Regions from separate parts of the Pacificispira sp. genome, predicted to be linked through region 1. Evidence: predicted binding sites of a transcription regulator. Region 1 holds the regulator's gene; each other region holds the start of a gene.

Region 1 (10,019 bases):
TATAGGCCATCGCCGCCAGGGTCGGCATTTTCGCGACCAGGCGGTGGGACGCGATCATGCGCTGTTCCGGATCGTTGATGTCCGTGGAGTCGTGATAGAAGGCGCTGAGCGCGCCGACGACACCAACCATGATCGCCATCGGATGCGCGTCGCGGCGGAACCCGCGATAGAAGTTCAAAAGCTGCTCATGCACCATCGTGTGATAGGTGATGGTCTTCTCGAAATCCTTGCGCTCGGTCTCGTTCGGCAATTCACCGCGCAGCAGCAGATAGCAGACTTCCATGAAATCGCAGTTTTCTGCCAGATCCTCGATGGAATAGCCGCGGTGAAGCAGCACGCCCTGGTCGCCGTCGATATAGGTGATGGCGCTGTCGCAGGACGCGGTAGACGTGAAACCCGGATCGTAAGTGAAGTAGCCCGTCTGGCCGTAAAGCTTCCGGATGTCGATTACTTTCGGGCCGACCGACCCTGCCATGACCGGCAATTCCCAACTGTTCCCAGTCGCATTGTCAGTAAGGGTCATTGTATGCGTTTTCGCGTCGCTCATACCGGCGCCTCCTGTCAATTATTTAGACCGAAGCCAATGAAATTCGGGCATAAATCGCGCCCTCTTGGCATTGGATCGGTAGTGTCCCCGCAATCGGTGCGGAACATTAACCGGATATGACGCAGCGCACAATAAGTCGGAATGCCGCGCCTGAATCGAACGTCAGGCGGCCTCCGGATTCTCGGGAAGGGCGGCGATCCGCGCCAAACATTCTTCCTTGCCCAGAACACGCATGACCTGCGTCAGATCGGGCGAAGCGAATGTCCCCGTCAGGGCGCCACGCACCGGCTGCGCCACTTTACCAAATCCGATGCCTTTCGCCTCCACGAAACTTTTCATGGCGTCATGCAGGGCTTCCTCGGTCCAGGGATCGAGGGACTGCAAGGCCGTGTCCGCCAATTCCTTGGCCAGGACAGGTCCCGCGCCAGCGACCAGTTTCGCGGATTTCGGATCGGACAGGGGGAATGTCGGCGGTTCGACATAGAACCGGGCGGCGTCGATCAGTTGCGGGATCGTGTCGCATCGCTGGGTCAGCCCGGCCATGCCTGCCGTGAGCCGTTCGACCAAGATCGGGTTCTCCGCCACATTCAGCGCCGCCGCGACGGTAGATGCCAGACCGGCGGGATCCGCCTGCCGCAGATAGTGGCCGTTGAGATTCTCCATCCGCTGAAAATCCATGCGGGACGGGGACCGTCCGACGGCGTCTAGGTCGAACCATTCGATTGCCTGCTGTTCCGAAATGATCTCGTCATCGCCATGGGACCAGCCCAGTCGCAGTAGGTAGTTCTTCAGCGTTTCCGGCAGATAGCCCATGTCCCGGTACTGCTCGACGCCCAATGCGCCATGCCGCTTCGACAATTTTGCGCCGTCCGGCCCGTGGATCAGCGGGATATGTGCGAATTCCGGTACATCCCATCCGGCATTTCGGAACAGGTGATACTGGCGGAAAGCGTTGACCAGATGGTCGTCCCCCCGAATGACGTGCGTCACCCCCATATCGTGATCGTCCACGACCACGGACAGCATATAGGTCGGCGTCTCGTCGGCGCGCAGCAGGATGAAATCGTCCAATTGGTCGTTCTCGATCGTCACATCGCCCTGTACGAGGTCCCGGATCGTCGTGCTGCCGCCATCGCGCGGCATCTTGATCCGGATGACCGGATCGACGCCGGCAGGGGTTTCCGATGGATCGCGGTCGCGCCAGGTGCCGTCATAGGGCGTCTTGCGGCCTTCGTCCTTCATGCGCTCCCGCATGGCTGCGAGTTCTTCCTGTGAGCAATAACAGCGGTAGGCATGTCCTTTGGCCAGGAGGTCGTGCGCGACCTCAACATGCCGCGCGGCGCGGGCGGATTGATAGACCGGCTCTCCGTCGCCCTGAAGACCAAGCCACGACAGACCGTCGAAAATCGCCTCAATCGCCGCATCGGTCGAACGCTTACGGTCGGTATCCTCGATCCGCAGCTTGTAAACTCCACCGAAATGCCGGGCATAGAGATAGTTGAACAAGGCCGTGCGAGCCCCGCCGATATGCAGATATCCGGTCGGGGAGGGGGCGAAACGGGTTACGACGGTCATGGTCACTCCTGACAGGCAAGGGGCGGCGGTCCCGGACGATTGATGGGACGTCGGTCGTTTACCACAGGCGGGACGGCAGCGGCAAAGCCCGAAAACGGCTGTCGCATCGTCATGAATTACGATCTATGGTCGCATGCTTCGGAGGAAGATGGATGGGCATGCGTTGGTATCGGATGTTTGGGGCGGAGGCCGTCCCGCGCGGTCGGCCTCTGACACTGCGTGACGCTGCCGCCATTCCGTTTGTTCTGCTGAAGGCGGAGCGGGAACGCTGGGCCTTGTGGTTGCCCGTCTTTCTAGGCGCCGGCATCGCGGTTTACTTCGCCTTGCCATCCGAGCCGCCGATTGAAGCAGGATTTACGCTTCTGTCGATTTGCGCGGTCGCCTTGGTTTGGGCTTGGTGGCGCCGGGCCGATGCTTGGTCGGCCCTGTTCGCTCTGCCCGCTGCCGCCGCAATCGGTCTTATCATCGCCGGATGGTCCACAGCACGCGCGGAAGCCCCCGTCCTTGCGGGAGAGCGGGTCCTGTCCGGCGTATCGGGGCGGGTCGTGGCGGTCGAACCCTTTGCCGACGGCGCGCGGGTCCGATTGGAAAATCTGGCGGTACCGGGATGGTGGAGGAATGGCGCGCTGCCCGAAGCCATCCGCATAAAGCTGAGGCGTGACGATCCTGCGCCCATCATCGGTCAGCGCATCCAGGTGACCGCCCGGGTCTCTCCGCCACCGCGCCCGAGTTTCCCGGGTGCATATGATTTCGCGCGCAGTGCCTGGTTCGACCGGTTGGGTGGCGTCGGGTTCGCTTTTTCGCACTGGCGTTTGGTTCGGTCGGACGCATCCATAAGTCCGGCGGACCAGATTCTCGCAGCCATCGAGCGGTTTCGTGCCGATCTGTCTACACGGCTGCGCACCGCGCGGCCTGATGTGTCGGGGCATGTCCTGGCCGCGCTGCTGACGGGGGACCGGTCCGGCGTTCCGGAACCCGTGCTGGAGGATCTGCGTCGGTCGGGCCTGGCCCACTTGCTGGCGATTTCAGGCCTGCATATCGGGATGGTCGCGGCAATCGTATTCGTGACCATGCGGACCTGCCTGGCTTTGAGTGAATCCTGGGCACGCGACCGGCCCATCAAGAAATGGGCGGCGGCTGCAGCCTTGATCGCCAGTTTTGCCTATCTGATCTTGTCCGGCGCCACGATCCCGACCCAGCGGGCCTTTCTGATGACCGGGATTGTTCTGATCGCGGTCCTGACCGACCGGCTGGCGATTTCGATGCGGCTGGTTGCGGTCGCCGCCGGGGCGGTCTTGATCCTGGCGCCGGAGAGCATCGTCGGCCCCAGTTTTCAGTTATCTTTCGCCGCCGTCATCGCATTGGTCGCGGTCTATGAGCAGTACCGGCTTTGGGCGGGAAGGATCGATACGGACGGGCCCCACGGGAAGACCGTCCGGTATCTCGCCGCCGTTTGCCTGACCACGGTGATCGCGGGTGTCGCTACAGCCCCATTCGCGATCTACCATTTCGGACAGGTGGCGCATTATTCCGTTCTGGCCAATCTCGTGGCGGTTCCCATCGTGACTTTCGTGGTCATGCCACTCGGCCTTCTGAGCCTTGCGCTGATGCCGATAGGCCTGGAGGCTATCCCGGCCATGGGAGCGGGATGGGGGATCGATGCGGTTCTTTGGATCGCGGAACAGGTCGCCGACCTGCCGGGTTCGGTTGCCCAGATCCCTGCCATGCCGGAATGGGGCCTGGCCCTGGTGGCGGTTGGGGGGCTTTGGTGTGCGATCTGGCAACGGGCCTGGCGGTTCTGTGGCCTGCCCGTCCTGATCGCCGGGATCCTATCGCCTTACTGGATGGCGGCGCCAATTGCGATCCTGCATGAGGATGGCGAACAGGCAGCCATCGTCTGGCGGGACGGGCTGTGGCTCGAATCCTCCCGCAAGGAACGTTTTGCACAGAATGTGTGGAGCGAGAAAACCGCCTATCCGGTTCTTGGCGACTGGCAAGACCTCGCCAAAACACCCGACGCGCCGATCCGCTGCGATCCGCTAGGCTGCGCCCTGGCCCTACGCCTTACGAATGGCAAGACCGTGACCTTGTCCTTCGTGAGCGATCCGAGGGCGCTTCGGGAGGATTGTGCCTTATCGACACTCGTCCGTGCGCCGGTTGTCGCCCATCCATCTCTTTGCGTCGAGGTCCAGGTCGTTAACCCGGCCGATCTGAAGCGCAACGGTACATATGCCGTCTATGCCGGCCGGGACGGGTTGAGACTGGTGACGGTGGAGGAGCGGCGCGGAGAACGCCCCTGGACACGGGCGCGCTGAATCCGGATCAGTACTTCCGCAGCAATCCGACAAGACGGCCCTGAATATTGACCTGATCGGGCCGGTAAATCCGAGTTTCGTAGTTCGAGTTGGCGGGTTCCAGGGCCACGCTGTCGCCCTTGCGGCGCAGACGTTTCAACGTCACCTCATGCCCTTCGACCAAGGCGACCACGATATCGCCGTTGCTGGCATGTTCGGAACGTTCGATCACCACCGTGTCGCCGTCCAGAATGCCCGCGTCGATCATGGAATCGCCCTCGACCTCCAGCGCATAATGGTCGCCGCGCCCCAATAGGGTCGCTGGGACATCCACCAGCATCGAATGATCGCGCAGCGCCTCGATCGGCGTACCGGCAGCGATCCGGCCATAAAGTGACAATTGCACGGTGTTACCGCCACCGCGCATCATCGAGCGGCGGCTGCCGACTTCCTTCTGGCGCAGCATTTCGACCCGGCGATTGCGGATCGGCAACTGCTCCGGCGCGGTGTTTTCGGGCAGGCGCACGACTTCCAACGCGCGGGCCCGGTTGGGAAGCCGGCGCAGAAATCCGCGTTCCTCAAGTCCGGTAATGAGGCGGTGAATGCCCGATTTGGATTTCAGGTCCAACGCTTCCTTCATTTCTTCAAAGGAGGGGGATACGCCGGAATTCTGCAGCCGGTCGTGAATGAACATCAGAAGTTCGTATTGTTTGCGCGTCAGCATTCCATCCGCTCCTTGTAGTCAATCGAGGGCGGGAATCCAGCCCCGCCACGGTCGTTGAACATTTATTGGACTAATTTTGTTCACATTGCGTGTCAAGGGGCAAAATTAGAACATGACGCGGACAAACAGGAACATATTCAGTCGAAGAGATGCCTTAGAAAGACGAAAGGTCAATAATTTCAACGGGGTCACCGGCCTGTGCCGATCCGGCATGCGGTGCCCGCCGGATCAGACATCCGGCCGTCGCGAGACGACGCATCATGGAACTGTCCTGCCGGGAATAGGGTGTAACATGCAGGGTTCCATCCGATTCGCGTGCCAGATCGGCCCGCAGATAATCCTCCCGGCGGTCATTCTCGGGCAGCGGACCGGTCAGGACAGCCCTGGCGAATTGAGGTTCGGTATCTCCCATGCCCACAAGCTTCGCGATGGCCGGCATTCCGAACAACAGGAAACAGACCAGGGCGGAAACCGGATTGCCCGGCAGCCCCAGCATGGGCACGCCTGCCAGCATCCCGAACATCAAGGGCTTGCCGGGGCGCATCGCAATCTTCCAGAAGTCGAGTTCCAGGCCGGCCTCGCCGAGGGCGGAGCCGATCAGGTCGTGTTTGCCGACCGATGCGCCGCCGGTTGTCAGGACCAGATCATGACCGGCCGCGCCGGCGGCGATAGCGCGCAGAGCCTCCGGGTCGTCCTTCGCCACGGGCAGCAAGGTTGGCAAGCCGCCCGCCCGTGTCACGGCGGCGGCGAGGGCGGGACCGTTGGAACTGACGATCTGGTTTTCACCCAACGGATCGCCCGGTAACACGATTTCATCGCCCGTGGACAGGATCGCCACGCGCGGGCGTCTGTGCACCGTCAGCCAGGGCCGGTTCATCGCCGCCGCAAGGCCGATCGAGCGCGGTGTCATGCGATGGCCGGCCTGCAGCAGCGTATCACCCGGTTTGAAATCCAATCCGGCGGGGCGGACATAGGTGCCGAGGCTGGCGCTTTCCAGGATTCGGACCGTACCCGCGTCCTCGTCGGCCTGGGTATCCTCTTGAATGACGATCGTATCTGTCCCGTCGGGAAGGGGCGCGCCGGTGAATATCCGAACACAGCTGCCGGGCGGCACGGTGCCGTCATAGGAAGCCCCCGCGGCGACTTCCGCGACAACCTTCAAGTCCACCGGAATCATGTGCAGATCCGATGCGCGGACCGCATATCCGTCCATCGCGGACATGTCTTTCGGCGGCTGCAGCCTAAAGGCATCGAGCGGGACCGCCAGGACCCGGTCCAAGGCGTCAGCCAGGGCCACCGTTTCCGTGCCCACCGGCTTGAGGGATGCCAGAATTCTCGATCGCGCCTCCGCGACGGAGATCATGGCGCCGCCCGGTATTCGCCGGATTTGCCGCCGGCCTTGTGAACCAGATGGATATCGGTGATGTGCATGGCCTTGTCCACGGCCTTGACCATGTCATAGACCGTCAGGGCCGCGACCGACACGGCCGTCAGGGCTTCCATCTCGACGCCGGTACGGCCCTTGAGCTTGACCGTCGCCTCAATCTCCACCGCGTTGTCGGCCTCATTGAGGGTCAGGAAGACCTTCACGGAGCTCAGAGGCAACGGGTGGCACAGCGGGATCAGATCCGGGGTCTTTTTCGCCCCCATGATCCCCGCCAGCTGCGCCACCGTCAGCGGATCGCCCTTTTTGACCTTGCCGTCCCGAATGGTCGCGACGGTTTCCGGCGACATCCGAACAAGACCGCGCGCCGTGGCAGACCGTTCCGTCTCGTCCTTTGCCGAGACGTCGACCATCACGGCATTGCCCTGCGCGTCGAAATGGGTGAGGGACCCTGTCATGGATCAGGCCGCTTCTGCGCGGGACAACAGGGCGCGCGTCGCGGCCTCGACATCGTCCTGCCGCATCAGCGATTCCCCGACCAGGAAGCGCATCGCGCCGGCACGGGCCATCCGGGCCAGGTCGGCTGGGGCGTAGAGACCGCTTTCCGCCACCAGTACCTTGCCCTCGGGAACCATTGCCGACAGCTCTTCCGTCGTCTTCAGGTCAATCTCCAACGTCTTGAGATTGCGGTTGTTTACGCCAAGCAAGGTCGAGCGCAGGGTGAGGGCGCGATCCATCTCCTCGGCATCGTGCACTTCCACCAGGACATCCATCCCCAGTTCCATGGCCAGGCTTTCCAGCGTCGCGGCCATGCTGTCTTCGAGCGCGGCCATGATCAGCAGAATGCAGTCGGCGCCAAGCGCCCGGGCCTCATAGACCTGATACGGGTCCAGCATGAAGTCCTTGCGCAGAACCGGCAGATCGACCGCCGTGCGCGCGGCGGTCAGATATTGATCCTTACCCTGGAAATAGGGTTCGTCCGTCAGCACCGACAAGCATGCCGCGCCGCCCTTACGATAAGCGCGGGCCAAAGCGACCGGCGCGAAATCGGGCCGGATCAGGCCTTTCGATGGCGACGCCTTCTTGATCTCCGCGATCAACGCGTAGTCGCCAGCCTCTGCTTTCCGGCTCAACGCCTCGGCAAACCCCCGGGGCCGCGGCGCGGATTCGGCGTGCTGCCGGATTTCGGTCTCCGGAATGGCGGTTTTGCGTGCTGCAATGTGGTCCCGCTTGTCCGCGCAGATCTTGGCCAGAACGTCGCTCATTCCACGGTCTCCTTGGGGTAATCGTTGGTGACGCGGACAAGCCCGGCCAGAACGGTTTTGGCCTTGCCAGAATCGATGGTCTCCGCTGCCAAAGCGACGCCATCGCGCAGTGACGCAACCTTATCGGCGATCATCAGGGCGGCGCCGGCATTGAACAGAACAATGTCGCGATAGGCGGAGGTAGCGCCGTCCAGCAATGCCGTGATCGCCGTAGCATTCTGTTCCGGCGTTCCCCCCAGCAATTCCGAAAGCGACGCGCGGGGCAGACCGGCGTCTTCCGGGGTGATTTCGAAACAGGTGACCTTGCCGCCTTCCAGGGCCGCGACACTGGTCGGGCCGGTCGTGCTGATCTCGTCCATGCCGCTGTGGCCGTGCACGACCCAGGCACGTTCCGCCCCCAGATCACCGAGTGTTTCGGCCATCTTTTCAATGAATTCGGCACGGAAGCAGCCGATCAGATAGCGCGTAACCAGGGCCGGATTGGAGAGCGGGCCCAGAATGTTGAAGATCGTCGGGATGCCCAGTTCCATCCGGGTCGGCATGACGTTGCGGATGGCGCCGTGGTGTCGGGGCGCGGTCATGAACCCGATGCCCGCCTCGACGATCGATCGCTCGATATTGGCGAATGGGCAATCCAGATCGACGCCCAATTGCGACAGCGCGTCGGCCGTGCCGGATTTGGACGATGCGGCGCGGTTACCATGCTTCGCAATAGGCACGCCGGCCGCCGCGACGACCAGGGCGGCGGCGGTCGATACGTTATATGTCCCCAGCTTGTCTCCGCCGGTGCCGACAATATCCATTGCGTTTGCCGGCGCCTTGATGCGTTTCGCCTTGGCGCGCATCGTCTTGGCTGCACCGGTAATCTCCGAAACCGATTCCCCGCGCATCCGAAGCGCCGTCAGGAAGCCGCCCATCTGGGACGGCGTCGCATCGCCCGACATGATGATGTCGAAGGCTGTCTCGGCCTCTTGCGTCGTCAAAACGCCGCCCCCGACGACTTTCGAGATCAATTGCTTCATATCCTGCATGTCGGCTGCCATGCCGCGTATCCCCGCTACTTGACCCGTCAATTTCGTGTGCGACGGAGGAAATTCTCCAACAGATCGTGCCCGTGTTCCGACGCAATGCTTTCGGGATGGAATTGAACGCCATGGAGCGGGCGATCCTTATGTTCCATGCCCATGATGATGCCGTCCGCCGTGCGCGCCGTGACCGTGAAACAGTCCGGCAGGTTCTGCGCGGCCACTACCAGACTGTGATAGCGTGTGGTCTTTAGCGGCGTCGGCAGGCCGTCGAACAGTCCAGTCCCATCATGATCGATCTCGGACACCTTGCCATGCATCGGTGCGGGGCCGCGCTCGACGGTCGCGCCATAAGCGAAGCCGATTGACTGATGGCCCAGGCAGACGCCCAGCAGCGGGATGGAGGCCTCGGCCGCCGCCTTGATCAGGTCGACGCAGATCCCGGCCTTCGGCGGGTCGCAGGGACCTGGCGACAGGACAATGCCGCGCGGCTTCTTGGACAGACAGTCTTCGACCGAAATCTGGTCATTCCGGTGAACCTCGCACTCCGCCCCAAGTTCGCCCAGATAATGGACGAGATTGTAAGTGAAGCTGTCATAGTTATCGATCAGCAGATACATCGGCGGGCACCGTCGAAAAGGGGCCTCCGGGGCCCGGGAAAATCGCGCGTGCCGCGTTATAGCAAGGGGTGAAGGCCGCGAAAAGCGCAACGCCGCGCCAAGGCGATTGGAAGCGACGGCGGAATCCCCTATGCACGGACGGGCCCGGGACAGGCGGGCGCCAAACCGAGGATCGGACCGGTAATGGCCAGACGGCCCCAGCGGCGCAGCGGCGATGCGCGCATCAGTCACCAGGCGGCACGGACGCCCTGGTACCGGCGCGCGCGCATCGCTTTCCCGATAATCGCGGTGTCGATACTGCTGATCGGCATCGGGCTGGGCACGACGATTGGACTTTTGTTGGCACCCGGTGAGCCGACGCCCCAGGCATCCGTACCCTTGCCCGTCGGTCCCCAGGACAGCGCCGCGATGCCCGAAGGCAGCCCGCTTCCGGTGACCGCTCATGTCTCCGAATCCGCAAAGCGAATCTACGAGGAGAGCCTCCGCTCTCAACCTGAAGCGCAGCGGCCCGACCCAAACATGGCGCCGCCGGCCCCTGTTGTCCGGGCGCCGATCCCTGAAACATCGCCTATGGAAGCCCCAGCT
Region 2 (10,019 bases), on a different contig from region 1:
TCCCGCGCCGAACGCGCCAGGCGCAACATGACCTCCTCCGTCACCGCCTGAATCGACGCCGCCAGGTCCATATGGCGCTGATCCAACGGCGCTTCGGCGGCACGCGGCTTCATGCCGAACAAGTCGTCGAACTTCTTCGACGTCATGGTCAGGCCGCCGCAATAGTCGAAATACTTCATATCCAGCCGGAAACTGCCGTCCCGCTTCAGATCCATCAGATTGTCCAGGATGGTCTGAGCATAGCGCGGCTCGCCATAGGGCGCGAGGCCCATCACCTTGTATTCGCCGGAATTGACCTTGAACCCGGTGAAATAGGTGAAGGCGGAATACAGCAGGCCGATGGAATGCGGGAAGTGGATTTCCTTCAGGATCTCCAGGCTTTTGCCGCGTCCGACCGACAGGCTGGTCGTCGCCCATTCGCCGACCCCGTCGGCGGTCAGGACCACCGCCTCTTCATAAGGCGACGGATAAAAGGCGCTTGCCGCATGGGACTGATGGTGTTCGGAGAACAGGATCTTCTCTTCCGGCACCAGAATGCCGCCAAGCGCTTTCAACTCGTCGCGCAGCAGCTTCTTCTGGAACAGCTTCTCATTGACCCATACCGGCAGGGCCATGGCGAAGCTGCGGAACCCCTTCGGCGCGATGGCCAGATAGGTTTCCAGCAGGCGTTCGAACTTGATGAAGGGCTTGTCGTAGAAGGCGACATAGTCGACGTCGGACAGGCTCGCGCCCGCCGCCTCCAGGCAATAGGCCACGGCATTCTTCGGGAAGCCGGAATCGTGCTTCACCCGGGTAAACCGCTCTTCCTGCGCCGCCGCGACGATTTCCCCATCCCGCAGGATGGCGGCGGCGCTGTCGTGATAGAAGGCGGAAATCCCGAGGATCAGCATCGCGCGCGCCGGATCAGAAGATCGTATAGATGAACGGCGCGACAGCGGAACCCTTGGCCAGCACGATCAGTCCGCCGAAGATCAGCACGACCAGCAGGAACGGGAACAGCCAGAATTTCTTGCGCGCCATCATGAAGCGCCAAAGTTCCTTCAGAAACGACATGTCAGAATTCCTCCGGCAGAAATGCGTTAAAATTGATTAGACATCGTATCCGGCGCGGGACCGGGCGGATCGCGGTCGATCCAATAGCTGTCGGCCGACGGATCGAGTTTGGTGCGCAGAGGGTCGAACCCGAACAGGCGCATGACCACGCCCATCGGCGTGCAGACCAGGAAGAAGATCGCGCCCAGGATGATGGGGTTGGTAACCTTATGCAGCAGCAATCCGAACCGGGTCCAGACCCAGTTCATCGGCGCCAGGACTCTCGGGAAGATCAACGCTGCGGCCAGGAAGGCGGCGGAGGCACAGCCCAGGCCGAAGGCCCATTCCGTTCGGTCGAAATACCATTGCGCGGCGGCGATCAACCCGAAGACGACGGCGAAGACGATCCCAAAAGACCGGTCGCTGGCCGTTTTTTGCACCCCGTGGTCGCGGAAACTCTCGTGGACGCCACTCATCGCGCTTTATCGTCCAATCCTGATTGGTCCGGCGCGGCACGCATCCAGAAAACCGCCCCCCGGTTGTCTGCCCCGCGCCCCCTAAATAGTTCGTAGCGCGCCCCCCTGTCAATGTGAGCGGAAAGCCGCTTTCCCAAGCGTTTCGAGGCGCAAACCGGACCACGGGAGAGGACCGATTTGCTTCCATCCTTCAGCCACCCCATAGTGAATGACAGGAGGAGGCCAAAGGCGGGTAAGAAATGGCGCGGCACCCATGACGCTTGACGCTAAACGACTGACAAACTGGCGATATTGGCGTTGCCCCATGGATGCCGATCCAGCCCATTTTGGCCGATTCCGCGACATTGTGCGGACATGGCAAAGCAAACGCGCCCAGAATGAGGGCGGCCCAGGCCGGCGGGACTTCGATTTTTTCGAGTTCAGAGGCTGGTGGGGCAAGGTATCCATTGCCCGGATCGAAACCGACCCTTTCGACGTCCGATTCGTGCTTTGGGGCACAAGACTGGTCGACTGGTGGGGCGTCGACTACACCAACAAGCGGCTGGGCGAGGCGTCGATCACGCCGGAGGCCTGGACAATGGTGGAGGGCCGCTACTTCCAGACGATGCATCGCGATCCCTTCATCGGCATCGTCTGCGGATATCTGGATCAGTACAAACGCCCCCATCTGAAGATCCTCGGCGTCGACCTGCCGCTATTCGAGGATGGGGCGCTGTCCCACGTCCTGTCGATCCACATGGAGATCGGCCTGGACGACGAACCGCCGGACATTCTGGAGGGCCTGGCGTTGGAGGAGTTTCTGTGACCGGACGCAGTCGCCTGCCCGGTGGACATGGGACACGCAACGGGGCACATTCGGCGGCAGCAAGCGCCCCCGCCGACTGGAACCTTGAATGACGAGCGCCCCGCACATGTCGACCGTTCTGGTAACCGGCGCCGCCGGGTTCATCGGGTCGGCCTTCGTCAGAACATTGCTGAACCGGGGCTGTCCGGTCATTTCGGTGGACAAGCTGTCCTATGCGGCCGATCTGCGGCGCCTGTCGGATCTACCGAGCGGCGCCCGTCACCGTTTCGTGGAGGCCGGCGTAGAAGACGGTGCAACCATGCGTGCGCTGCTGGAGGACGAGAAGCCCCGCGCGATCGTCCATTTCGCCGCCGAATCCCATGTCGACCGCTCCATCGACGCCCCCCGCGCCTTTGTGGAAAACAACACCGTTGGCACGTTCGAACTGCTGGACGCCTGTCTGGGATATTTCCGCGACGGTCTGACGGCGGATCAGCGCCGGGATTTTCGGTTCCTGCATGTCTCCACCGACGAGGTCTATGGCGCCGCCGGAGAGCGGGCCTTTACCGAGGCGGATGCATTCCTGCCGAACTCTCCCTACGCGGCGTCGAAGGCGGCGGCGGAAGCCTTCGTGCGCGCCTATTTCCAAACCTACGGTCTACCGACCGTGGTCGCGCGCCCGGCCAATACCTACGGCCCCTGGCAATTTCCCGAAAAGCTGATCCCGTTGATGATCGCCCGCGCGCTGGACGGACAGAGTCTCCCGGTCTATGGCGACGGAAAGCAACGCCGGGAATGGCTGTATCTGGACGATCATTGCGCCGGGATCGCCGCGGTTCTCGACCGGGGCGAGCCGGGCAAGGCCTACAATCTCGCCGGTTATGAAGAGGCGGAGAATCTGAGCGTCGTAACAACGATCTGCGCCGAGTTGGACCGTCTGCGGCCGGCGGCGGGCGGGCGCGGCTATGCCGGTCAGATCCGGCATGTGGCGGACCGGCCCGGTCATGACCGCCGGTATGCGATCGATCCGGCGCTCACCGCCCGTGAACTGGGTTGGCGGGCGTCGGAACCGTTGCAAGCCGGACTGCGCCGGACGGTGGCCTGGTATCTCGAAAATGAAGCCTGGTGGCGCGACGTGATGGCATCCCGCTATGACGGCGAACGCCTGGGCGCGGCGGAATAGGGTAGAACATGACCACCGCACGCAAGGGAATCGTATTGTCCGGCGGGTCGGGGACACGGCTCTACCCGATGACGCGTGTGCTCAGCAAACAGCTTCTGCCGATCTACGACAAACCGATGATCTTCTATCCGGTCTCGATCCTGATGCTGGCGGGTATCCGGGAAATCCTGATCATCTCAACCCCGCGCGACCTGCCGAAATTCCGGGAATTGTTTGGAACCGGCGCTGAACTGGGACTAACCTTCGACTATGCCGAACAGGCCAAGCCGGAAGGGATTGCCCAGGCATTGACCATCGCCGAACCCTTCCTGGACGGCGCGCCATCGGCCCTGATCCTGGGTGACAATCTGTTCTTCGGACAGGGATTGAGCGGCCTTCTGCAGGAAACCAATGCCCAGCGGGACGGGGCCAGCATCTTCGCCTATCCGGTCGCCGATCCCGGGCGCTACGGCGTGGTGGAAATGGACGAGAACGGCACCGCCCTGTCGTTGGAAGAAAAACCACAGCAGCCGAAATCCAATCTCGCGGTCACCGGCCTTTACTTCTATGACGCATCCGCCCCGGCACTGGCCCGGCAGTTGGTCCCGTCGCCCCGCGGGGAACTGGAAATCACGGATCTGAACCGCCTCTACCTGCGCGACGGTCGCCTTCGGGTCCGGCAGTTCGGCCGGGGTACGGCGTGGCTGGACACCGGCACACCGGACGCCCTTCAGGACGCCGCCGAATTCATCGCCGCGATCGAACGCCGCCAGGGTTTGAAAGTCGCCTGCCTGGAGGAGATCGCGTTGCGCCAGGGATGGATCGGCGCGGCGGAGATCACCCGGCTGGCCGACGGCTATGCCGGGTCCGACTATGCCGGCTATCTGCGCCGCCTGGTCGATGCCAATGGGAGAATTCGGTGAAGGTCACGCGGTTTTCGTCGCTGGACGGCCCCCTGGTGATCGACCATCCGTCCTTTGGAGATCATCGCGGGCGATTCGACATTCCCTGGAATGCCGACGCCTTCGCCGAGATCGGATTCCAGGATCCCTTCCTGCAGGATAATATCGTGCGCTCATCCCGGCGGGTGTTGCGCGGACTTCATTACCAAAACCCGGAAATGCAGGGAAAACTGCTTTGTGTCCTGAACGGCGCGATCCTGGATGTCGCCGTCGATCTGCGCGCAGACAGTCCGACATTGGGCCGGTGGGTTTCGGTGGAACTGAGCGCGCAGACCCCGCAATGCTTCTGGGTTCCGCGCGGCTTCGCCCATGGCTATCAGGCGCTCAGCGACGATACGATCGTCTTCTACAAGGTCGACGGCGCCTATGCCCCACAGCAGGAAGTCTGTATCCGCTGGGACGATTCCGATATCGGGATCGACTGGCCGCTGGCGGACCCGATCATCAGCGACAAGGACCTGAACGGCGTATCCTTCGCCGCCGCGCCGCGCTGCCATATGGCATCATGACCCACGGGCCGGGCTTGATAACCGGCGGCACCGGTCAATTGGGACGGGCGCTGTCCCTGACCGCGCCGCCGGACCGGCGCTACCATGCCCCACCGCGCGACGCGTTCGATCTGGCCCGCCCCGGCGATCTGCCGGCGATCCTCGACCGATTGCGGCCCGCCTGGATCGTCAACGCCGCCGCCTATACGGATGTCGACGCGGCGGAAAAGGACGAGGCAGCGGCGGGCCTTGTCAATGCGGAGGCACCCCGGGTTCTCGCGGCATGGGCCGCAGAGAACGGGGCGCGTCTGATCCATATCTCGACGGATTTCGTTTTCGGCCATGGACCGCATCTGCCGATCCAGCCGGACATGCCGGTCGCGCCGCTCAACGCCTATGGCCGGACCAAGGCGGCAGGTGAGGCCCGGGTGCGGGACGCGATGCCCAATGCGGTGATCCTGCGGACCTCCTATCTTTACGGTCCCGATTTCGGGACGGGTTTCGTCGACCGCATGCTGGCCGCCGCCTTGAAACGGGAGGCGCTGCAGGTCGTTACCGACCAGACCGGCAGCCCGACCGCCGCCCCCGACCTGGCCCGCCTGATCTGGGCCATTCTGGCGCAACCGTTGACCGGCGGCGGAATTCACCATGCGGCCTGCCGGGGTGCGGCGAGCCGCTACGACCTTATTGCAGAAGCATTGGAATTGGCGCGAGGACAAGGCGTGCCGATCCGCTGCGCCCGGCTGGAACCGGTCGCGTCCGACCGTTTTCCCAGCCCGGCCCGGCGGCCGGATTACAGCGCATTGGATTCCTCCGGTTTGGATCAGATCTTCGGCGTCGGCATGCCGGCCTGGCAGCACGCCTTGCGGGATCACGTGACCGCCATCGCGCCTGATCTCCGCCGCCTCGCCGCGAAGGCATAAACGGCGGCGTTTAGACCGGCCCTGCGGGAATGACGCGCTCGTACCGCCAGACATCCAGCGGCACCTCCCCTTCCGGCGTTTTCAGCCGGCTGGTTATCACGCCCACCCGATTCCAACCCTGCTTCTCATAGAACCGTGCCGCGCGGTCATTACCGATGGCGCAGGCCAGCCAGGCCGTTGCCCGTCCGGCGGCCCGGAACCGCTCCTCCGCATCCGCCATCATATAATCGGCCACGCCCCGGCCCCGCGCCGCCGCGGCCAGAAAGAACTGGTTCAACTCGTCGTCCAGGATCATGTGGAATCCGGCGACCCCCGTCTCCAGCTCAACCACCCGCACCTGAGGGAGGCCATCCATCAAACGATCGGCAAAGCTTTCCAGCGTCCGGTTGCGGGCCAGCTTTTCCGGCACCAGCCCGGCATGGCCGTCCTGCCATCCATCGTACCAAATCTGGGCCAGCACCGGCACATCGGCCGGGCAGGCATCCCGCAGCACAGGGGGCATCCGGGCGGTCATTGCGTCAAAAGCGGGTTGGGGTGTTCCGCGTCCAGCCCACCGCTGCCATAGGACCGGGTCAGGACTTCCATGAGATGACCGTCGGGATCGTCGAAATAGACGCCGCGCCCGTCATCCCAGTGATTGATCGCGCCCGGTTGGTTCCGGAACGGATCGGCCCAATAGGACAATCCCCGCGCCGTGATCCGGGCGAAGATTTCATCGAATTCGGGTTCGCTAACCTGAAAGGCGAAGTGACGGGGCGTGATCTCCCCGTCCGTTGTCAAATAATCCAGCGACGTCACCCCGACCTGGACGACGGCGAAATGCGCCAGGGTCCGATGCGGCTGCAGTCCCAGAATTTCGGTCAGGAACGCTGCGCTCGCCTGATTGTCCCGGGCGTGGATGATCGTATGGTTGAACGTGACGGCCATCGACCGGCCTCCCTGCTTTCGCCGCAGCTTCGCGCGGATCTCTCTCGCGGACACGCGGGAGTTTAGCGCCGCCCCTACGGGGCGACAAATCCGATGAATCGCATCTATTCCTCCGCACAATGCGGTTCCAGGGACGCGGTTTCCTCCTCGCCCACGCCCCCTTCCGGTCTCTTCACATAACCCGTGTGACGGGAAGAACGGGGCACAGAACAACGTCATGTCCATGATTTGTTCTCAATCCTTGACTCTGGAATATCAGAAGAACAAGAATGGAGAATGATGAGAACAAAAATGGATCAATCAGAACGTTTTCAACGCGCCCGCGACGCCCTGCGTCAGGTGGAAGCGCAGTGGCGTCCCGATGCCGGCGTAGCCGGGGGGCGGCTCTTTTCCCTGTCGTTCGGACAGGACGCGATAGGCCTGCCCTGGTCCGGGCTGCACCAGATCGAAGGGCCGGCCGGGGATGCCGCCGCGACGGGGTTCGCCCTGACCATGGTCCGCCAGGGTATGCAACGCCATGGCCGGGGGAAGCCGGTTTTCTGGATCACCGCCCCGGGCAGCCTGGATAGCGGCCGTCTGTATCCTCCCGCCCTGCAGCAGGATCAGGCCGCGCGGATGATTTTCATCGACGCGCCCCGGCCGCGTGAAGGGTTCTGGGCCTTTGAGGAAATTCTGCGATCGGCCCAGGCCGACGCCGTCATCGCCGAGTTGCCCCCGCCCGACACCGTCGCGGGGCGCCGCCTGCAACTCGCCGCCGAGGAAGGCGGCAGCCTGGCCATCCTATTGAGTCTGGCCGGGATTGGCGGGGCTGCCGCGCCGCCGACTCCGGCACGCAGCCGATGGTATGTCGCCTCCCGCCCCGGCGGGACGGCGGTCCGTTTGATACGGGGGCAGGGATTATGCCCCGGGGAATGGAGGATCGATCATGACGACGCACCGGTTTCTCTATATTTGGCTGCCACGGTTGGCGACCGATCGCTACATCCGCAAACCGCCGCCTGACCTGGACGCCGACTTGATCCGACAGCCCTTCGCCGTAACGGAGGCGGCGGGCGGCGTGGTCCGGCTTTTGGGCATCAACCGCCCCGGTCTGCAGGCGCGCCTTCATAGCGGCATGCCGTTGGCGGACGCCCGCGCGATCCTGCCCAGTTTGGTTACCCTGCCCGCCCGGCGGGACCAGGACCGCGCGGTACTTCAGACCCTGTCGCGTTGGGCGGACCGGTACAGTCCCTGGGTCGCGGTGGAGCGCCGGACGACAGACATCCCCGATTACGGCGATGGCGGCCTGTGGCTGAACATCACCGGCTGCGCCCATCTGTTCGGCGGCGAGGCGGGTATGGCGGACGCCATCCACCGGCAAGTCACGTCGATGGGGTACGATACCCGTCTGGGCATGGCGGATACGCCGGGCGGGGCCTGGGCGGCCGCGCGTTATCACACCGAAGGGGGGCATATGCCGCCCGGCGGGACCCGGGACGCGGCCGCGGATTTTCCCGTACAGGCCCTGCGCCTTTCGGATAACAGCGCGGACCTGTTGGCCCGGCTGGGATTGCGGCGGATCGCCGATCTGTACCCCCTGCCCCGCGCCAGTCTGATGGCACGCGCCGGCGGCGTCGTGCTGCGCCGACTGGATCAGCTTCTGGGCCGACTGCCCGAACATCTGTCCTACAATCAGCCGCCCCGTCTGCATTCCCTGCGCCGTTCGTGGCCGGAACCGCTGATCGACGGTACGGGTTTGCGCGACAGCACGCGGCATCTGCTGGACCGGCTTTGCGCCCAATTGCGCGAGGAAGGGCTGGGTGTCCGGCAATTGGCGGCACAGTACCGGCGGGTCGATGGCACGATCTGCGCCGTAACCGTCGGCACTAGCCTGCCGACCGCGGCCGCGCCGCATCTCTTCCGATTGCTGGAAGATCGGCTGACCACGGTGGATCCCGGTTTCGGGATCGAGGAGAGCCTGATCTGGGCCCGCAGAGTGGAGCCGCTGAAGACCCGGCAGACCGACCTGGAAAACGATGTCGGCGCGCCGGACAAGCTGGCGCTGGGTGCTTTGATGGACCGGCTTGGCCATCGGTTGAAGGGGCAGGCGGCATACCGGGCCGGAATCCTGCCCGGTCACCGGCCGGACAGGCTGTTCCGCAGATCCGGCATATCGTCCGACGGCGCGGGCGCACCGGATGACCTCCCGCCCCGCCCGCTGCGCTTTTTCACCCGGCCCGAGCCCGTCGACGTGACCTTCTGCCCCGATAGCGGCACGCCGAATGCCATCACATGGCGGCGCATGACCTTCCCGGCAGACAGGATGGAGGGGCCGGAAAGAGTGTGGCCCGAATGGTGGACGGCGCTTGATCGCTCTCCGGTAGAGGGGTTGCGCGACTATTACCAGGTCACGGGACCGAAGGGGCGGCGTCTGTGGTTGTGCCGGGAACGGGCGGCGGGAGACGACCAATGGTCGGTTCAGGGAATCTTTTCATGACTCCGTCTTCCCGCAAACCGGGGCCGGCCTATGCCGAACTGCAGACCGCCACGAATTTCAGCTTCCTGCGCGGTGCGTCCCATGGCGAGGAATTGATGCAGGCCGCCCGGGACAAGGGCCTGCATGCCATTGGCGTGACCGACCGCAACAGTTTCGCCGGCGTGGTGCGCGCCCATATGGCCGCGCAGGACCAGGGCGTCGCCTTCCATCCCGGCGTCCGGCTGGATCTGGCCGACGCCCCGTCGCTTTTATGCTACCCAACGGACCGTGCCGCCTATGGCCGGCTGTGCCGCCTGTTGACCCTCGGCAAGCGCCGGGCGCCGAAGGGGCAATGCGAATTGTATCTGGAAGACGTCGCCGACGCCCGGAAGGGTTCGCTGTTCATCGCGGTTCAGCCGACCCGCCCCTGCCCTGACTTTACCAACCGCCTGCCCGAACTGAAGGGCACGTTCGGGCAAAGCCTGTATCTCGCGGTCGGCCGGTTCTATGACGGGTTCGACCGGGCGCGACTGGACTTCACCGAATGGGTGGAGCGGCAATGGGCCATTCCACCGGTCGTTACCAACGACGTCCATATGCATATCCCGGCCCGCAAGCCGTTGCTGGATACCGTCACCTGCATTCGTGAAGGCTGCCGGCTGGAAAACGCCGGCTTCCGGCTGTTCCCCAACGCGGAACGGCATGTGAAATCGCCGGCGGAGATGGCGGCCCTGTTCCCCGATCATCCGGACTGGCTGGCCCGCACCGTGGAGATCGCCGAGCGCTGCCGGTTCAGCCTGACGGAGTTGC
Region 3 (10,019 bases), on a different contig from region 1:
TAAAAAATGTCGAAACGTCTCTTCATCAGCCATTCTTGGTCATATAGCGAACGCTACGTTTCGATGGTTAACCTCCTAAATAATCGCCCCTACTTCAATTGGACTAACTATTCTGTCCCGACGACCAAAGCATTCGGGCCCATGGCCAAATATAGAATGAAAGAGGAACTTCGTCAGCAGATACGCCCGGTAAACTGTGTGATCATCATCGCGGGAATGTGGACTAGCTACAGCGATTGGATACAGTTTGAGATGGAATTTGCTAAAGAGATTAACAAGCCAATTCTTGGGGTGCGGCCAAGAGGCGCACAACGCATGCCGGCCGCAGTTTACGAAAAGGCAAATATCGTCGTTAATTGGACAGCAGACTCAATTGTTGCAGGAATACGAGCAATCTCATGACACTAAATTCCATGCAGTATCCTGCTCTTTACGAAAGTGCGAGCAGCGGCTCTGACAAATCACAAAGGTGGTTCTTGTGGGCCATTCGCTCCGAATACCTTTTACTATTTTTTATTAGCTCTATCAGCGCGACTAGAAATCACATATCAAATCACGAATTGATACTAACAATTTCTATATTAATTCTTAGCGCAATATTTGTTTGCAAATCATTCAAGAAACTGGACCAAGACTGGTATCGATGCCGCGCTCTCGCAGAATCAATTAAAACAACTACATGGCGTTTTTCCATGCGTGCACACCCTTTTGAAGACGCTGAAAACATCGATATTCCAAAAGCTCACTTCCGAAATCTTCTAAAAGACATCTTGAGAACAAACAAGGGAATCACCGCAAAACTTTCTGCATTGAACCAAGATCAAGTCACCGCATCGATGATCATTCTGCGAAATCTTAATGTTAAAGAGAGGCTCGGATTTTACGTGAAGAACAGAATTGATGACCAAAGGCGGTGGTACATCAGAAAATCCGCGCACAATAAGAAAGCGATGAATATATGGATTTTATTAATGACTTTTATTTATTTTTTGGCTATTTTGTCAATAAATTCCAATTTTTTCGGATTTACATTTGCATCGTATGCGTTTGACCCACTAATCGTGATCATCACTTCTTTAATCGGCTGGATTCAGATCAAGAGGCACAGTGAACTTACCGCCAGCTACAATTTGACCGCTCACGAAATTGGTATCATCCATGGGAAGGCCGAATCTGTGAAAACAGAAATGGATCTCTCGGACTTCGTGAATGAAGCTGAACTCGCGTTTTCAAGGGAACACACCCAATGGGTTGCTCGGAGAGACGCCAACTAGTTTGCACGATCACACCTCCGGGACCGGCATGTCCAGTTCCTCGTAAATCCATGCGCGGAAAGCGGCGATCTTGGGGTCGGCCAGGGCTCCGGGAAGCATGACCAGGCGGTAGCTGGCCTCCGCCTTCACCGTCATGCCGAAGGGGGCAACGAGGTTTCCGTTCTTCAGGGCATCCGTCACAAGCGCGGACCGGCCGACCATGACGCCCCGACCGGCCAGGCAGGCCTGAATCATCATGTGGCTGTCGCTGAATTTCGGGCCGCGGCTCCAATCGACCCCGTCCGCACCGCCGACAATTTCCAGGAACCGCCCCCATTCGATCGGCCCCATCACCTTCGCGTCGGAATCGTGCAGCAATGTGTGATGTGCCAGATCGGCATAGCCCCGGATCGGATGTTCGGCATGGTTGACCAGGTCCGGACTGCAGACGACCCCGAGATACTCGTCCATCAATGTCTCTACATGTAACCCAGGGAAATCGCGGGTTCCGTAGCGTATGGCGACGTCGATATCCTCCGCCTCCAGATCGACCACCCGGTCGAATGTCGCCAGCATGACATCGATTTCGGGATGGATGGCATCGAAGCGGTGCAGCCGCGGCGTCAGCCATTGCGCCCCGAAGGACGACAGGCAGGTCACCTTCAGGGTACGCGAATCTTGCCCTTCCATCGCGCGGCGCGTCGCCCCCTCGATCTGGTCGAGCGCCTCGCTTAGCGGCGGCAGATAGGCTTTCGCGACATCAGTCACCGCAAGACCGCGCGGCAGACGCCGAAACAATGCACGACCCAGCCATTCCTCCAGTTGCTTGACCTGCTGACTGATCGCGGACGGGGTCACGGCGAGTTCCTCGGCGGCCTCCACGAAGCTTCGGTGCCGCGCGGCGGCCTCAAATGCCCGGACTGCCTTCAGCGGCGGAAGACGTCGACGCATCGAATTCTCCTTGAGTAACTTTTTCTAAGCCAATGGCCCGGATATTCGCGTTTGCTCTGAAATCAGACAAGGGCCATCTTAGCCACAGACGGGGCGATGAAACCTGAACCGAAAAGGAGCAACGCCATGACTGATGTGACCTGCAGCCAAAGTTACACCCATTTCGCTAACGCAGTCGAACGAGACGGACTGACGATTGGTGCCGTCCTGAAGGCCTGGCACTTCCGCTGGCAGAGCCGTCAGCGCCTGTCCAGGATGACGGACCGCGAACTGGACGATGTCGGACTCGACCGGAGCATGGTCGAGCGTGAAATTGCAAAGCCGTTCTGGCGCCGCTGATCCCCTGGTGCGATGTCAGTAACAAGAAAGGGCCGGCATGTGCCGGCCCTTTCCCTGTTTCGATATCCGAAAAGGATCAGTGCAGTTCGGCGCGGATCCGCTGACGGAAGGCGTCGATCGGAATGGATTGCGTACCGTCCGACTTCACCTGCCAATAGGTCCAACCGTTGCAGGAAGGCGCACCCTGCACCGCCGCGCCGACCTGATGGATCGAGCCGCGATGATCGGCCGAGATGATGGTACCGTCCGAGCGGACCTTGGCCGTGTGCCGGCGACACGGGCTGATCAGCACCGTCCCGGGGCTCAGCATGCCGCGTTCCACCAGCATTCCGAAGGGAACGCGCGGTTCCTTGCGCTTCGGCGTGGTGTAGGAAATCGCGTCGGCATCGGCGGCTTCCGGCTCCGCCGCGATGCGGCGCGCCGCGATCTTGAGATACTTCTCCTCGCGTTCGATGCCGATCCAGCGGCGGCCGAGGCGCTTGGCGACGGCGGCCGTCGTGCCGCTGCCCAGGAAAGGATCGAGGACGACCTGCCCCGGTTCCGTCGACGACAGGATGACCCGGTGCAGCAGCGCTTCCGGCTTTTGCGTCGGATGGGCCTTGCTGCCGTCGTCGTCCTTCAGGCGTTCATGCCCGGTACAGATCGGCATGGTCCAATCGCTGCGCATCTGAAGGTCTTCGTTCAGGGCCTTCATGGCCTCGTAATTGAAGGTATAGCGCGCGTCCTGGTCCTTGGAGCACCACAGCATCGTCTCATGGGCGTTGGTGAAGCGCCGGCCCTTGAAGTTGGGCATCGGGTTGGTCTTCACCCAGACCACGTCGTTCAGCATCCAGAATCCCATATTCTGCAACGCCGTCCCGACCCGGAAGATGTTGTGGTAACTGCCGATCACCCAGATCGTGCCCGACGGCTTCAACAGCCGGCGCGCCGCCGACAGCCAGTCCCGAGTGAACCGATCGTAAGCATCGAAATCGTCGAACTTGTCCCAGTCGTCGTCCACCGCGTCGACCTTGGAATTGTTCGGTCTGTAAAGAGAACCGGCCAACTGCAAGTTATAGGGTGGATCCGCAAAGATCATATCTACGGATTCTTCGGGAAGCGACCGCATTACTTCAATACAGTCACCGGTCAGAATTTGATTCTGCGGTAATTTTTTCATGATTCTTCATGAGCCCAAGTGCTTGCCAGAGCCCGAATCATGATTCTTTCAGGAGTCTGGGTCAACAAGTATCTGATTCGACTTGAATTTTTCTACATATAGAGTCCCAGCCGGGGAACGGGACTCTAGATATTGAGGGCCGTCTGAAGCCGCGCCTTGATGGGCGCGAAACTGGTCCGGTGGTAGGGCGTCACGCCCAAGCGATCCAGACCGGCACGATGGGCCGCCGTGCCATATCCCATATTGGTTTCCCAGCCATAACCGGGATAGTCCCGCGCCAGTTCGACCATGATGCGGTCACGCCGCACTTTCGCCAGGATCGACGCGGCCGCTATGGCGATTGAAGCGCTGTCGCCCTTCACGATCAGGCGGGTCGGCACGCCCAGTTTCGGGTCCCGATTGCCGTCGACCAGGGCACAGCCGGGGCGGTGCGGCAGGGCCGCCAGGGCGCGCCGCATCGCCAGAAGACTGGCCTGCAGAATGTTCAATTCGTCGATTTCGGCGACGCTGGCCTCCCCGAATGCGTGCGGGATTGCGGCGGCGAGTGGGTCAAAGAGCGCGTCGCGTCGGTCCAGCGAAAGCTTCTTGGAATCGTCCAGCGACGCAAACAGCGTCTCCGGCAGGCCGCCCGTCGCGTCGGACGCATCCGGCAGCACCACCGCGCAAGCCATGACCGGTCCGGCCCAGGGACCGCGCCCGACCTCATCCAATCCCGCAACCGGCCCGTCCGCTTCGGCCAGCAGCGCGCGCTCATGGCGCAGATCAGGCATTCTTGGGCTTGCCGGCGCCGCCCTTTTCCTCGGCGGCGGGTGCTTCCGGATCCGGTCGCGCAGAGGGTTGTTTCGGCGGGGCCTTGCGTTTCTTGGGCGGACTTGCGTCCATGGCCGCGTCTTCCGGCGGCGGGGCGGATTTGTCCACCTCGCCTGGCAGCTTCTTGCGGATCGGGCTCTCCTCCAGCTTCTGCGCGGCATGCCGGCGCATCCTGTCGATGCGGATTTGAAGCCAGGTCGCGATCCGGAACGCAACGGCGAACAGCGTCCTGGACGTCCGCTTCGTCACCTGCCATTCGCGGAAATAGGCGAAGCGCAGCAGCCCCCCGACGCTTGAAATATGCCCCGCCGCCCGGTGCCGGATACGCTTGTTCAGGTCGAACATCAGCGGGCTGGTCACCAGGGAGAAAACCGTCAGGGCCACGATCATCTTGTGGATTTCCGGCCCGATCACATTGGACGACAGTGCCACCGCCGCCATCACGAAAGAGAATTCCCCCAGCTGCCCGATGACCAGCGAAACAGAAAAGGCGGTCTGCCAATTCTGCCCCTGCAGGCGCAGGATGAAGACGTTCAGCGCCGTCTTGAACACGGCAACGAAGACCATGAGGCCGATCAACAGCCAGATGTTCTCCCAGACAAATGGCAGATCGATCAACAGGCCGATAGACAGGAAAAAGACCATCATCAGGATCGCCTGGATCGGGCCGGCATTCTCGTGGACTTCCTGACGCTGGGCGCTGTTGCCGACGATCAACCCGGCCAGGAAGGCACCGAAGGCGGGCGACAGGCCGATGACACCGGCGATGGTCGCGAAGCCGAAACAGAAGGCGAAAGCCGCCAATGGCTTCAGATCGGCATTCTTGCTGACAATCTGGTGGAAGGGCAGATCGACCTTCGCGCGTCGCGTCAGGAACAGGATGATGAGCACCAGAATCCCGATCGACAGCGCCACTTCCAGGATCATGTGCAGGATGGCGCCTTCACTCTCGGACGCCATATTGCCGATCACGACCAGCATCGGCGCGACCGCCAGATCCTGGGCGATCAGGATGCCGACGGCCAGGCGCCCGACATTGTTGCGAAGTTCCCCGGTATCCTCCAGCACCTTCACCGCGACAGCGGTCGACGACAGGGCGAGGCAGAACCCGAACAGAATCGCCCATTCCCGGGGCCAATCGAACAGCCCGCCCAGCACATATAGCGCGCCGACCGACAGGCCGATCTGAGCCAGGGCGGAGACGATGGCGACCTTCCAGATGGTCCGGAAACTGCGCAGGCTCAGCTCCATGCCGATGAAATACAGCAGCATGATGACGCCGAGCTGCGCCAGAAGATCGATGGTTTCTCGGTTGTCGACCAGGGATAGGCCGTTCGGTCCCAGGATCAGACCGGCGAAGATATAGCCGATAATCGCCGGCTGCCTGAGCCGGACCATGACCATGCCGCACAGAACGGCGGCGACGGCTACAATTGCAATTCCCGTGAGATCAGAAGCACCGTGCATGATGCCGCCATCTTAGCATGGAATTTCCGGGCGAATAGGACAAAGCCGTGAAATTGCTGAAAGATTTCAGCGGATCTAGAGCGGTATGCGATCAGATGGAATCACCTGAGATCGGCATGGCGGGTTGTCGGTTAGAAGCGTCGGCGCAGGCGATGCGGGGCATCGTCCAGCCGTCGCGACGACACCGACGGCCCGCCATGCCGACCTTCGGCGCCGTCTTTGGCTCCCTGGACCGCGTCGCGGCACGCTTCCGATGCCCCGCATCGCCACGCGCGCCGCTCCTAACCAGGAAACCGAAGATGGCGTCTCAGGCGGTTCCATCTGATCGCATACCGCTCTAGGTCTGGGTCTTCTCAAAGTCGAAGATGAGGAGCAGGCGGCTCACTGGCCCTTCATCGCCGAAGGGCAGCGTCAGGACACCGTATCGCCGGAAGCTCTTCGGCGCCCAGGTCAGGGTCGACCGCGAGTAATAGGGGCGACGGTGACGCACTGCCCAAAACAGACGTTCCGTCCCGTCATCGGCATCCGGCAAATCGCTGATCTTCGCCCCGGTGAATTCCTTACCCAGCATGTCGGTCAGCGCCGTTCCCGCAAGGCGTACCAGAAAGTCCTGATCGACGACCTCCAACACGGCCATCATGGTCAGCGCCGAACGCGGCAGGGCCAGGGGGTCGATATGTTCGATCGACGGCACGTCCGCCGTCTTCGGCAATTGCGTCCAATAGACGAAAGCGTCCTGCTGACCGACGGTCGGCAGGTCGGCCGCGTTGAACGTGGTTACCATGGAACCGGCGGGTTCTGCTTCGTCACGGGGAAACGGGTCGGTGGCCATCCGACAAACCTTCATGTTCGCGCCTCGATGGGCGCTGCATAACAAGGTTAACGGGCCCTGTCGAACCAATGCTGGCACAGAATGCCGTGCAATTTGCTACTGGCGGTCGAACGCCTTGAAATCAAAACAAATCCATCTGCGGGCTGGGCAGTTTGGGGGCAATGAAAGCGCTGCAATCCAGATCCGACTGGCGGCGCGTATCGAGACCGAGCTTGCGGCGGGCAAGGCGGAACCGGTTTGCGATCAAATCCGCAAAGGGCCCGGTGCCGCGCATGCGCTTGCCAAACTGAGCCTGATTCAGCGCGCCGTCCCGGCTTTGCCGTATCAAGGACAGGACCCGTTCGGCACGGTCGGGATAATGGGCGTGCAACCATTCCTGGAACAGGTCCTTGATCTCCAGGGGCAGTCGCAGCATCACATAACCGGCGGACACGGCACCCGCCTCCACCACCCGTTCCAGGATCGTTTCGATCTCATGGTCGTTCAGCGCCGGGATCACCGGCGCAACCAGAACGCCGGTCGGAACCCCCGCTTCCGTCAGGCGACGGATCGCGGCGATGCGCTTCTCCGGTGTGCTGGCGCGGGGTTCCATCTTGTTCGCCAGATGCCGGTCCAGCGTGGTGACGGACAGCATGACCCGCACCCGGTTCTCCCGCGCCGCCGGAACCAGTAAATCCAAATCCCGGCAGACCAGGGCATTCTTGGTCACGATGGTATAGGGATGGCGCGCCTCGTTCAGGACCCGTAACAGGCCGCGCGTCGCCTCCGTCTGCCGCTCAACCGGTTGATAGGGATCGGTATTGGTTCCGAAGGCGATCGGAGCACAGCGATAGGACGGTTTGGCCAGTTCCCGAACCAGCAGTTCCGCCGCGTTGGGTTTCCAGAACAGTTTCGTTTCGAAATCGAGGCCGGGCGACAGGCCGAGATAAGCATGTGTCGGCCGGGCGAAACAATAGACGCAACCATGCTCGCAACCGCGATAAGGGTTGATCGACCGGTCAAAGGGGACATCCGGACTGTCGTTCCGCGTGATTACCTTGCGCGCGCCATCGACGCCCAGCTTGGTCTTCGGCGGCGGCGTGCCGGTACCGTCGACATCCTCGGCCAGCAGCCAGCCATCGTCGATCCTCGCCGTTTCATGCCGTTCGAACCGTCCGGTGCGATTCGTCACGGAACCCCGCCCCTTGGTCGGGCGGTCGGGGCGAGGGTCCGCCTGGGTCGTTTGATAGCCGATGTTCATGGACCCAACCTACAAACAAAATAGGAATAAATAAAGAACAAAAAGGGACATAATGTCCGTTTCGCATTTTCAGGGTATTTGGCGCAGTCCGGTTGCGGGATTCCCGGGCCGTTCCTACACTCTGCGAACCTGTCTGGAAGGAAAGGACGGAACGGTCCATGCCGTATGTTTCACGCGACGACGAAGGCCGGATCAACGGAATCGGCGACCGCCCGGCCCCGCATGCCAAGGAATTTCTGCCGAACGACCATCCCGAGGTGATCCGCTATCTGCGCGGGGCCAGCCCCAGCGCAATGATGGACCGCCTGAGCGCGACCGATACGGAGATGGCGCGTATCTCCGAGGATTTGATCGACGTTCTGGTCTCGCGGAACATCCTGAACTTCACCGATTTCCCGGTCGAGGCGCAGCGCAAGCTGATGGCCCGTCAGAAGCTGCGCAAAAGCCTCTCCGCGCTCAGCAACCTCGTCACCGACGAGGACGACATCATCTGATTTTGGTCACGCGACCGGCGGGATGGCGGGCTGGGTCTCGAACGCCTCCTGCCAGTGCGCCACGGCCGCATCCCCCGGCGAACAGGCCGCCAGCTTGCGCAAGGCGACCCGGATCGCCGTGCGTTCCCGCCGGGACAGGTCGGTCGTGTCGGGCGGCGGGCTTCCTGCACGGACACCGTCGCGCGCCAGGCGTTTCGCCGCCTCCAACTCCGCCTCCCCGAAACGGTCCAACAGGGCATCGAACGCCGCCATGTGGTTGCGATCCAATGTCGGCGCGGCTTCGCCGTCGCGCTGCAGGATCGGGTTCGGCGGACAGAAATGCAGCACAGGCACATGGCCCGGCGGCACCGGCACATTGGCGGAATGGGTCCGGCCGGATGCCAGAAGATCGGGCAGGATATGGGTATGCGGCCCGGGCGCGGTCCGCCCATCCGGTGCGGGGATCGGATTGTAGACCTCCACCCGGCCCAGGCGGCTTTGAAATACGCGGTGCGGCTGCCCGGCAAGGATCAGGCGATAAGCCTCTGCCCCTTCCGCCCCCAGAAGATTACGACCGATTTGGCCGCGCAATGCCTTGATCAGCGCCGGATCTGCGGTTCGGATCATCGCCTGCAAGGTCGGACGCCCCAATCCCAGATCGAACAGAATGGCGGAACGATCGTCTTGCCGGATTGCCTTTTCGTCCGGCCCCAGCTCAGCCAACCCAAACTTGCCACAGCCGATATCCGCCACGTCCTCCGGCAGACACAGATTGACCCCGTGCAGCCAAAAGTCGCGCCGTTTTGTCAGAAATTCATAAGGGGCGAGCCGGACCGGCCCGGACAGGGCGACACGCAACGCCCCGCCAACCCCGACGATCGTGCCGCCGTCCGCAGACAACCGTACCTCCTGCGGTTGGCCTTGCACGGTGTGGTATTCTGCAATCGCGCCGAAGACGGCAACCGTCCAACTTGTATCGGAATCCCTCAGGTACCGGTGAACGACTTCAACGATGTCCTTCAAGCGGGCGCCCCGTCCGCATCGTCCGCGGCAGCGCGACCCGCAACGGGTTTGAAGGAGGGCAACCAGCGCACCGCCCGCTCCGCCTGGGAAAGGGCCTTGTCCAGTGCGGCCATGGTCTTCGACAGGTCCTCGGAGTTATCCTCGAACCAGACCCGCAGGCAATGCAGCCAGATCGCCGCCAGGCCCTTGACCCGCAACGCCCCGGCGACACCGTCCGCGGATTCGCCCGCCGCCTCCAGATACCAGGCCATGGCACGCAGCCCCTGCGGCGCCATTTCGATGACCACCGCCGGATCGCCGGGCAGGTCCCTTCGGATTGCCAGAAGCGCGTCGCGGTGCGGCTGCAGGGCGTCGAAGCGGCGCATCAGCAGATCGAACAGCCGGTCGCGAACGCTTTCTTCCTCACCGAACTCCGGGTCGTCTGCCAGGATCGCGGCGTCGATCCGAACCAGGAACCGGGTGAGAAGGGCCG

What was found. The regulator LexA, encoded in region 1, represses DNA repair genes until DNA is damaged. The targets are predictions, from matches to a motif close to ATGTTCTANTTTGGTTC.
Region 2: the regulator LexA is predicted to act here: its motif matches at 7,005-7,021, upstream of ACO06O_RS12495 (ImuA family protein).
Region 3: the regulator LexA is predicted to act here: its motif matches at 8,076-8,092, upstream of ACO06O_RS01385 (PA0069 family radical SAM protein).

Annotation. Positions count from the first base shown of each region.
Region 1 covers NZ_CBDDHE010000004.1:276,922-286,940, forward strand. Annotated here, with positions in the region: gene ACO06O_RS09620 (citrate synthase) at 1-547, opposite strand, end outside; gene gltX (glutamate--tRNA ligase) at 710-2,122, opposite strand; gene ACO06O_RS09630 (ComEC/Rec2 family competence protein) at 2,281-4,437, shown strand; gene lexA (transcriptional repressor LexA) at 4,445-5,140, opposite strand; gene glp (gephyrin-like molybdotransferase Glp) at 5,295-6,503, opposite strand; gene moaC (cyclic pyranopterin monophosphate synthase MoaC) at 6,500-6,982, opposite strand; gene trpC (indole-3-glycerol phosphate synthase TrpC) at 6,986-7,789, opposite strand; gene trpD (anthranilate phosphoribosyltransferase) at 7,786-8,832, opposite strand; gene ACO06O_RS09660 (anthranilate synthase component II) at 8,859-9,434, opposite strand; gene ACO06O_RS09665 (divergent polysaccharide deacetylase family protein) at 9,618-10,019, shown strand, end outside.
Region 2 covers NZ_CBDDHE010000006.1:365,686-375,704, forward strand. Annotated here, with positions in the region: gene ACO06O_RS12445 (carbamoyltransferase) at 1-890, opposite strand, end outside; gene ACO06O_RS12450 (DUF5989 family protein) at 904-1,053, opposite strand; gene ACO06O_RS12455 (SxtJ family membrane protein) at 1,080-1,508, opposite strand; gene ACO06O_RS12460 (hypothetical protein) at 1,813-2,313, shown strand; gene rfbB (dTDP-glucose 4,6-dehydratase) at 2,402-3,475, shown strand; gene rfbA (glucose-1-phosphate thymidylyltransferase RfbA) at 3,484-4,377, shown strand; gene rfbC (dTDP-4-dehydrorhamnose 3,5-epimerase) at 4,374-4,925, shown strand; gene rfbD (dTDP-4-dehydrorhamnose reductase) at 4,922-5,827, shown strand; gene ACO06O_RS12485 (GNAT family N-acetyltransferase) at 5,838-6,329, opposite strand; gene ACO06O_RS12490 (VOC family protein) at 6,338-6,754, opposite strand; gene ACO06O_RS12495 (ImuA family protein) at 7,046-7,756, shown strand; gene ACO06O_RS12500 (Y-family DNA polymerase) at 7,680-9,230, shown strand; gene ACO06O_RS12505 (error-prone DNA polymerase) at 9,227-10,019, shown strand, end outside.
Region 3 covers NZ_CBDDHE010000002.1:273,709-283,727, forward strand. Annotated here, with positions in the region: gene ACO06O_RS01345 (TIR domain-containing protein) at 7-402, shown strand; gene ACO06O_RS01350 (DUF4231 domain-containing protein) at 399-1,274, shown strand; gene gcvA (transcriptional regulator GcvA) at 1,284-2,204, opposite strand; gene ACO06O_RS01360 (DUF1127 domain-containing protein) at 2,331-2,543, shown strand; gene ACO06O_RS01365 (site-specific DNA-methyltransferase) at 2,620-3,702, opposite strand; gene ACO06O_RS01370 (ribonuclease HII) at 3,828-4,472, opposite strand; gene ACO06O_RS01375 (cation:proton antiporter) at 4,465-5,979, opposite strand; gene ACO06O_RS01380 (PAS domain-containing protein) at 6,317-6,811, opposite strand; gene ACO06O_RS01385 (PA0069 family radical SAM protein) at 6,933-8,051, opposite strand; gene ACO06O_RS01390 (hypothetical protein) at 8,210-8,545, shown strand; gene ACO06O_RS01395 (DUF6925 family protein) at 8,552-9,547, opposite strand; gene ACO06O_RS01400 (TetR family transcriptional regulator) at 9,544-10,019, opposite strand, start outside.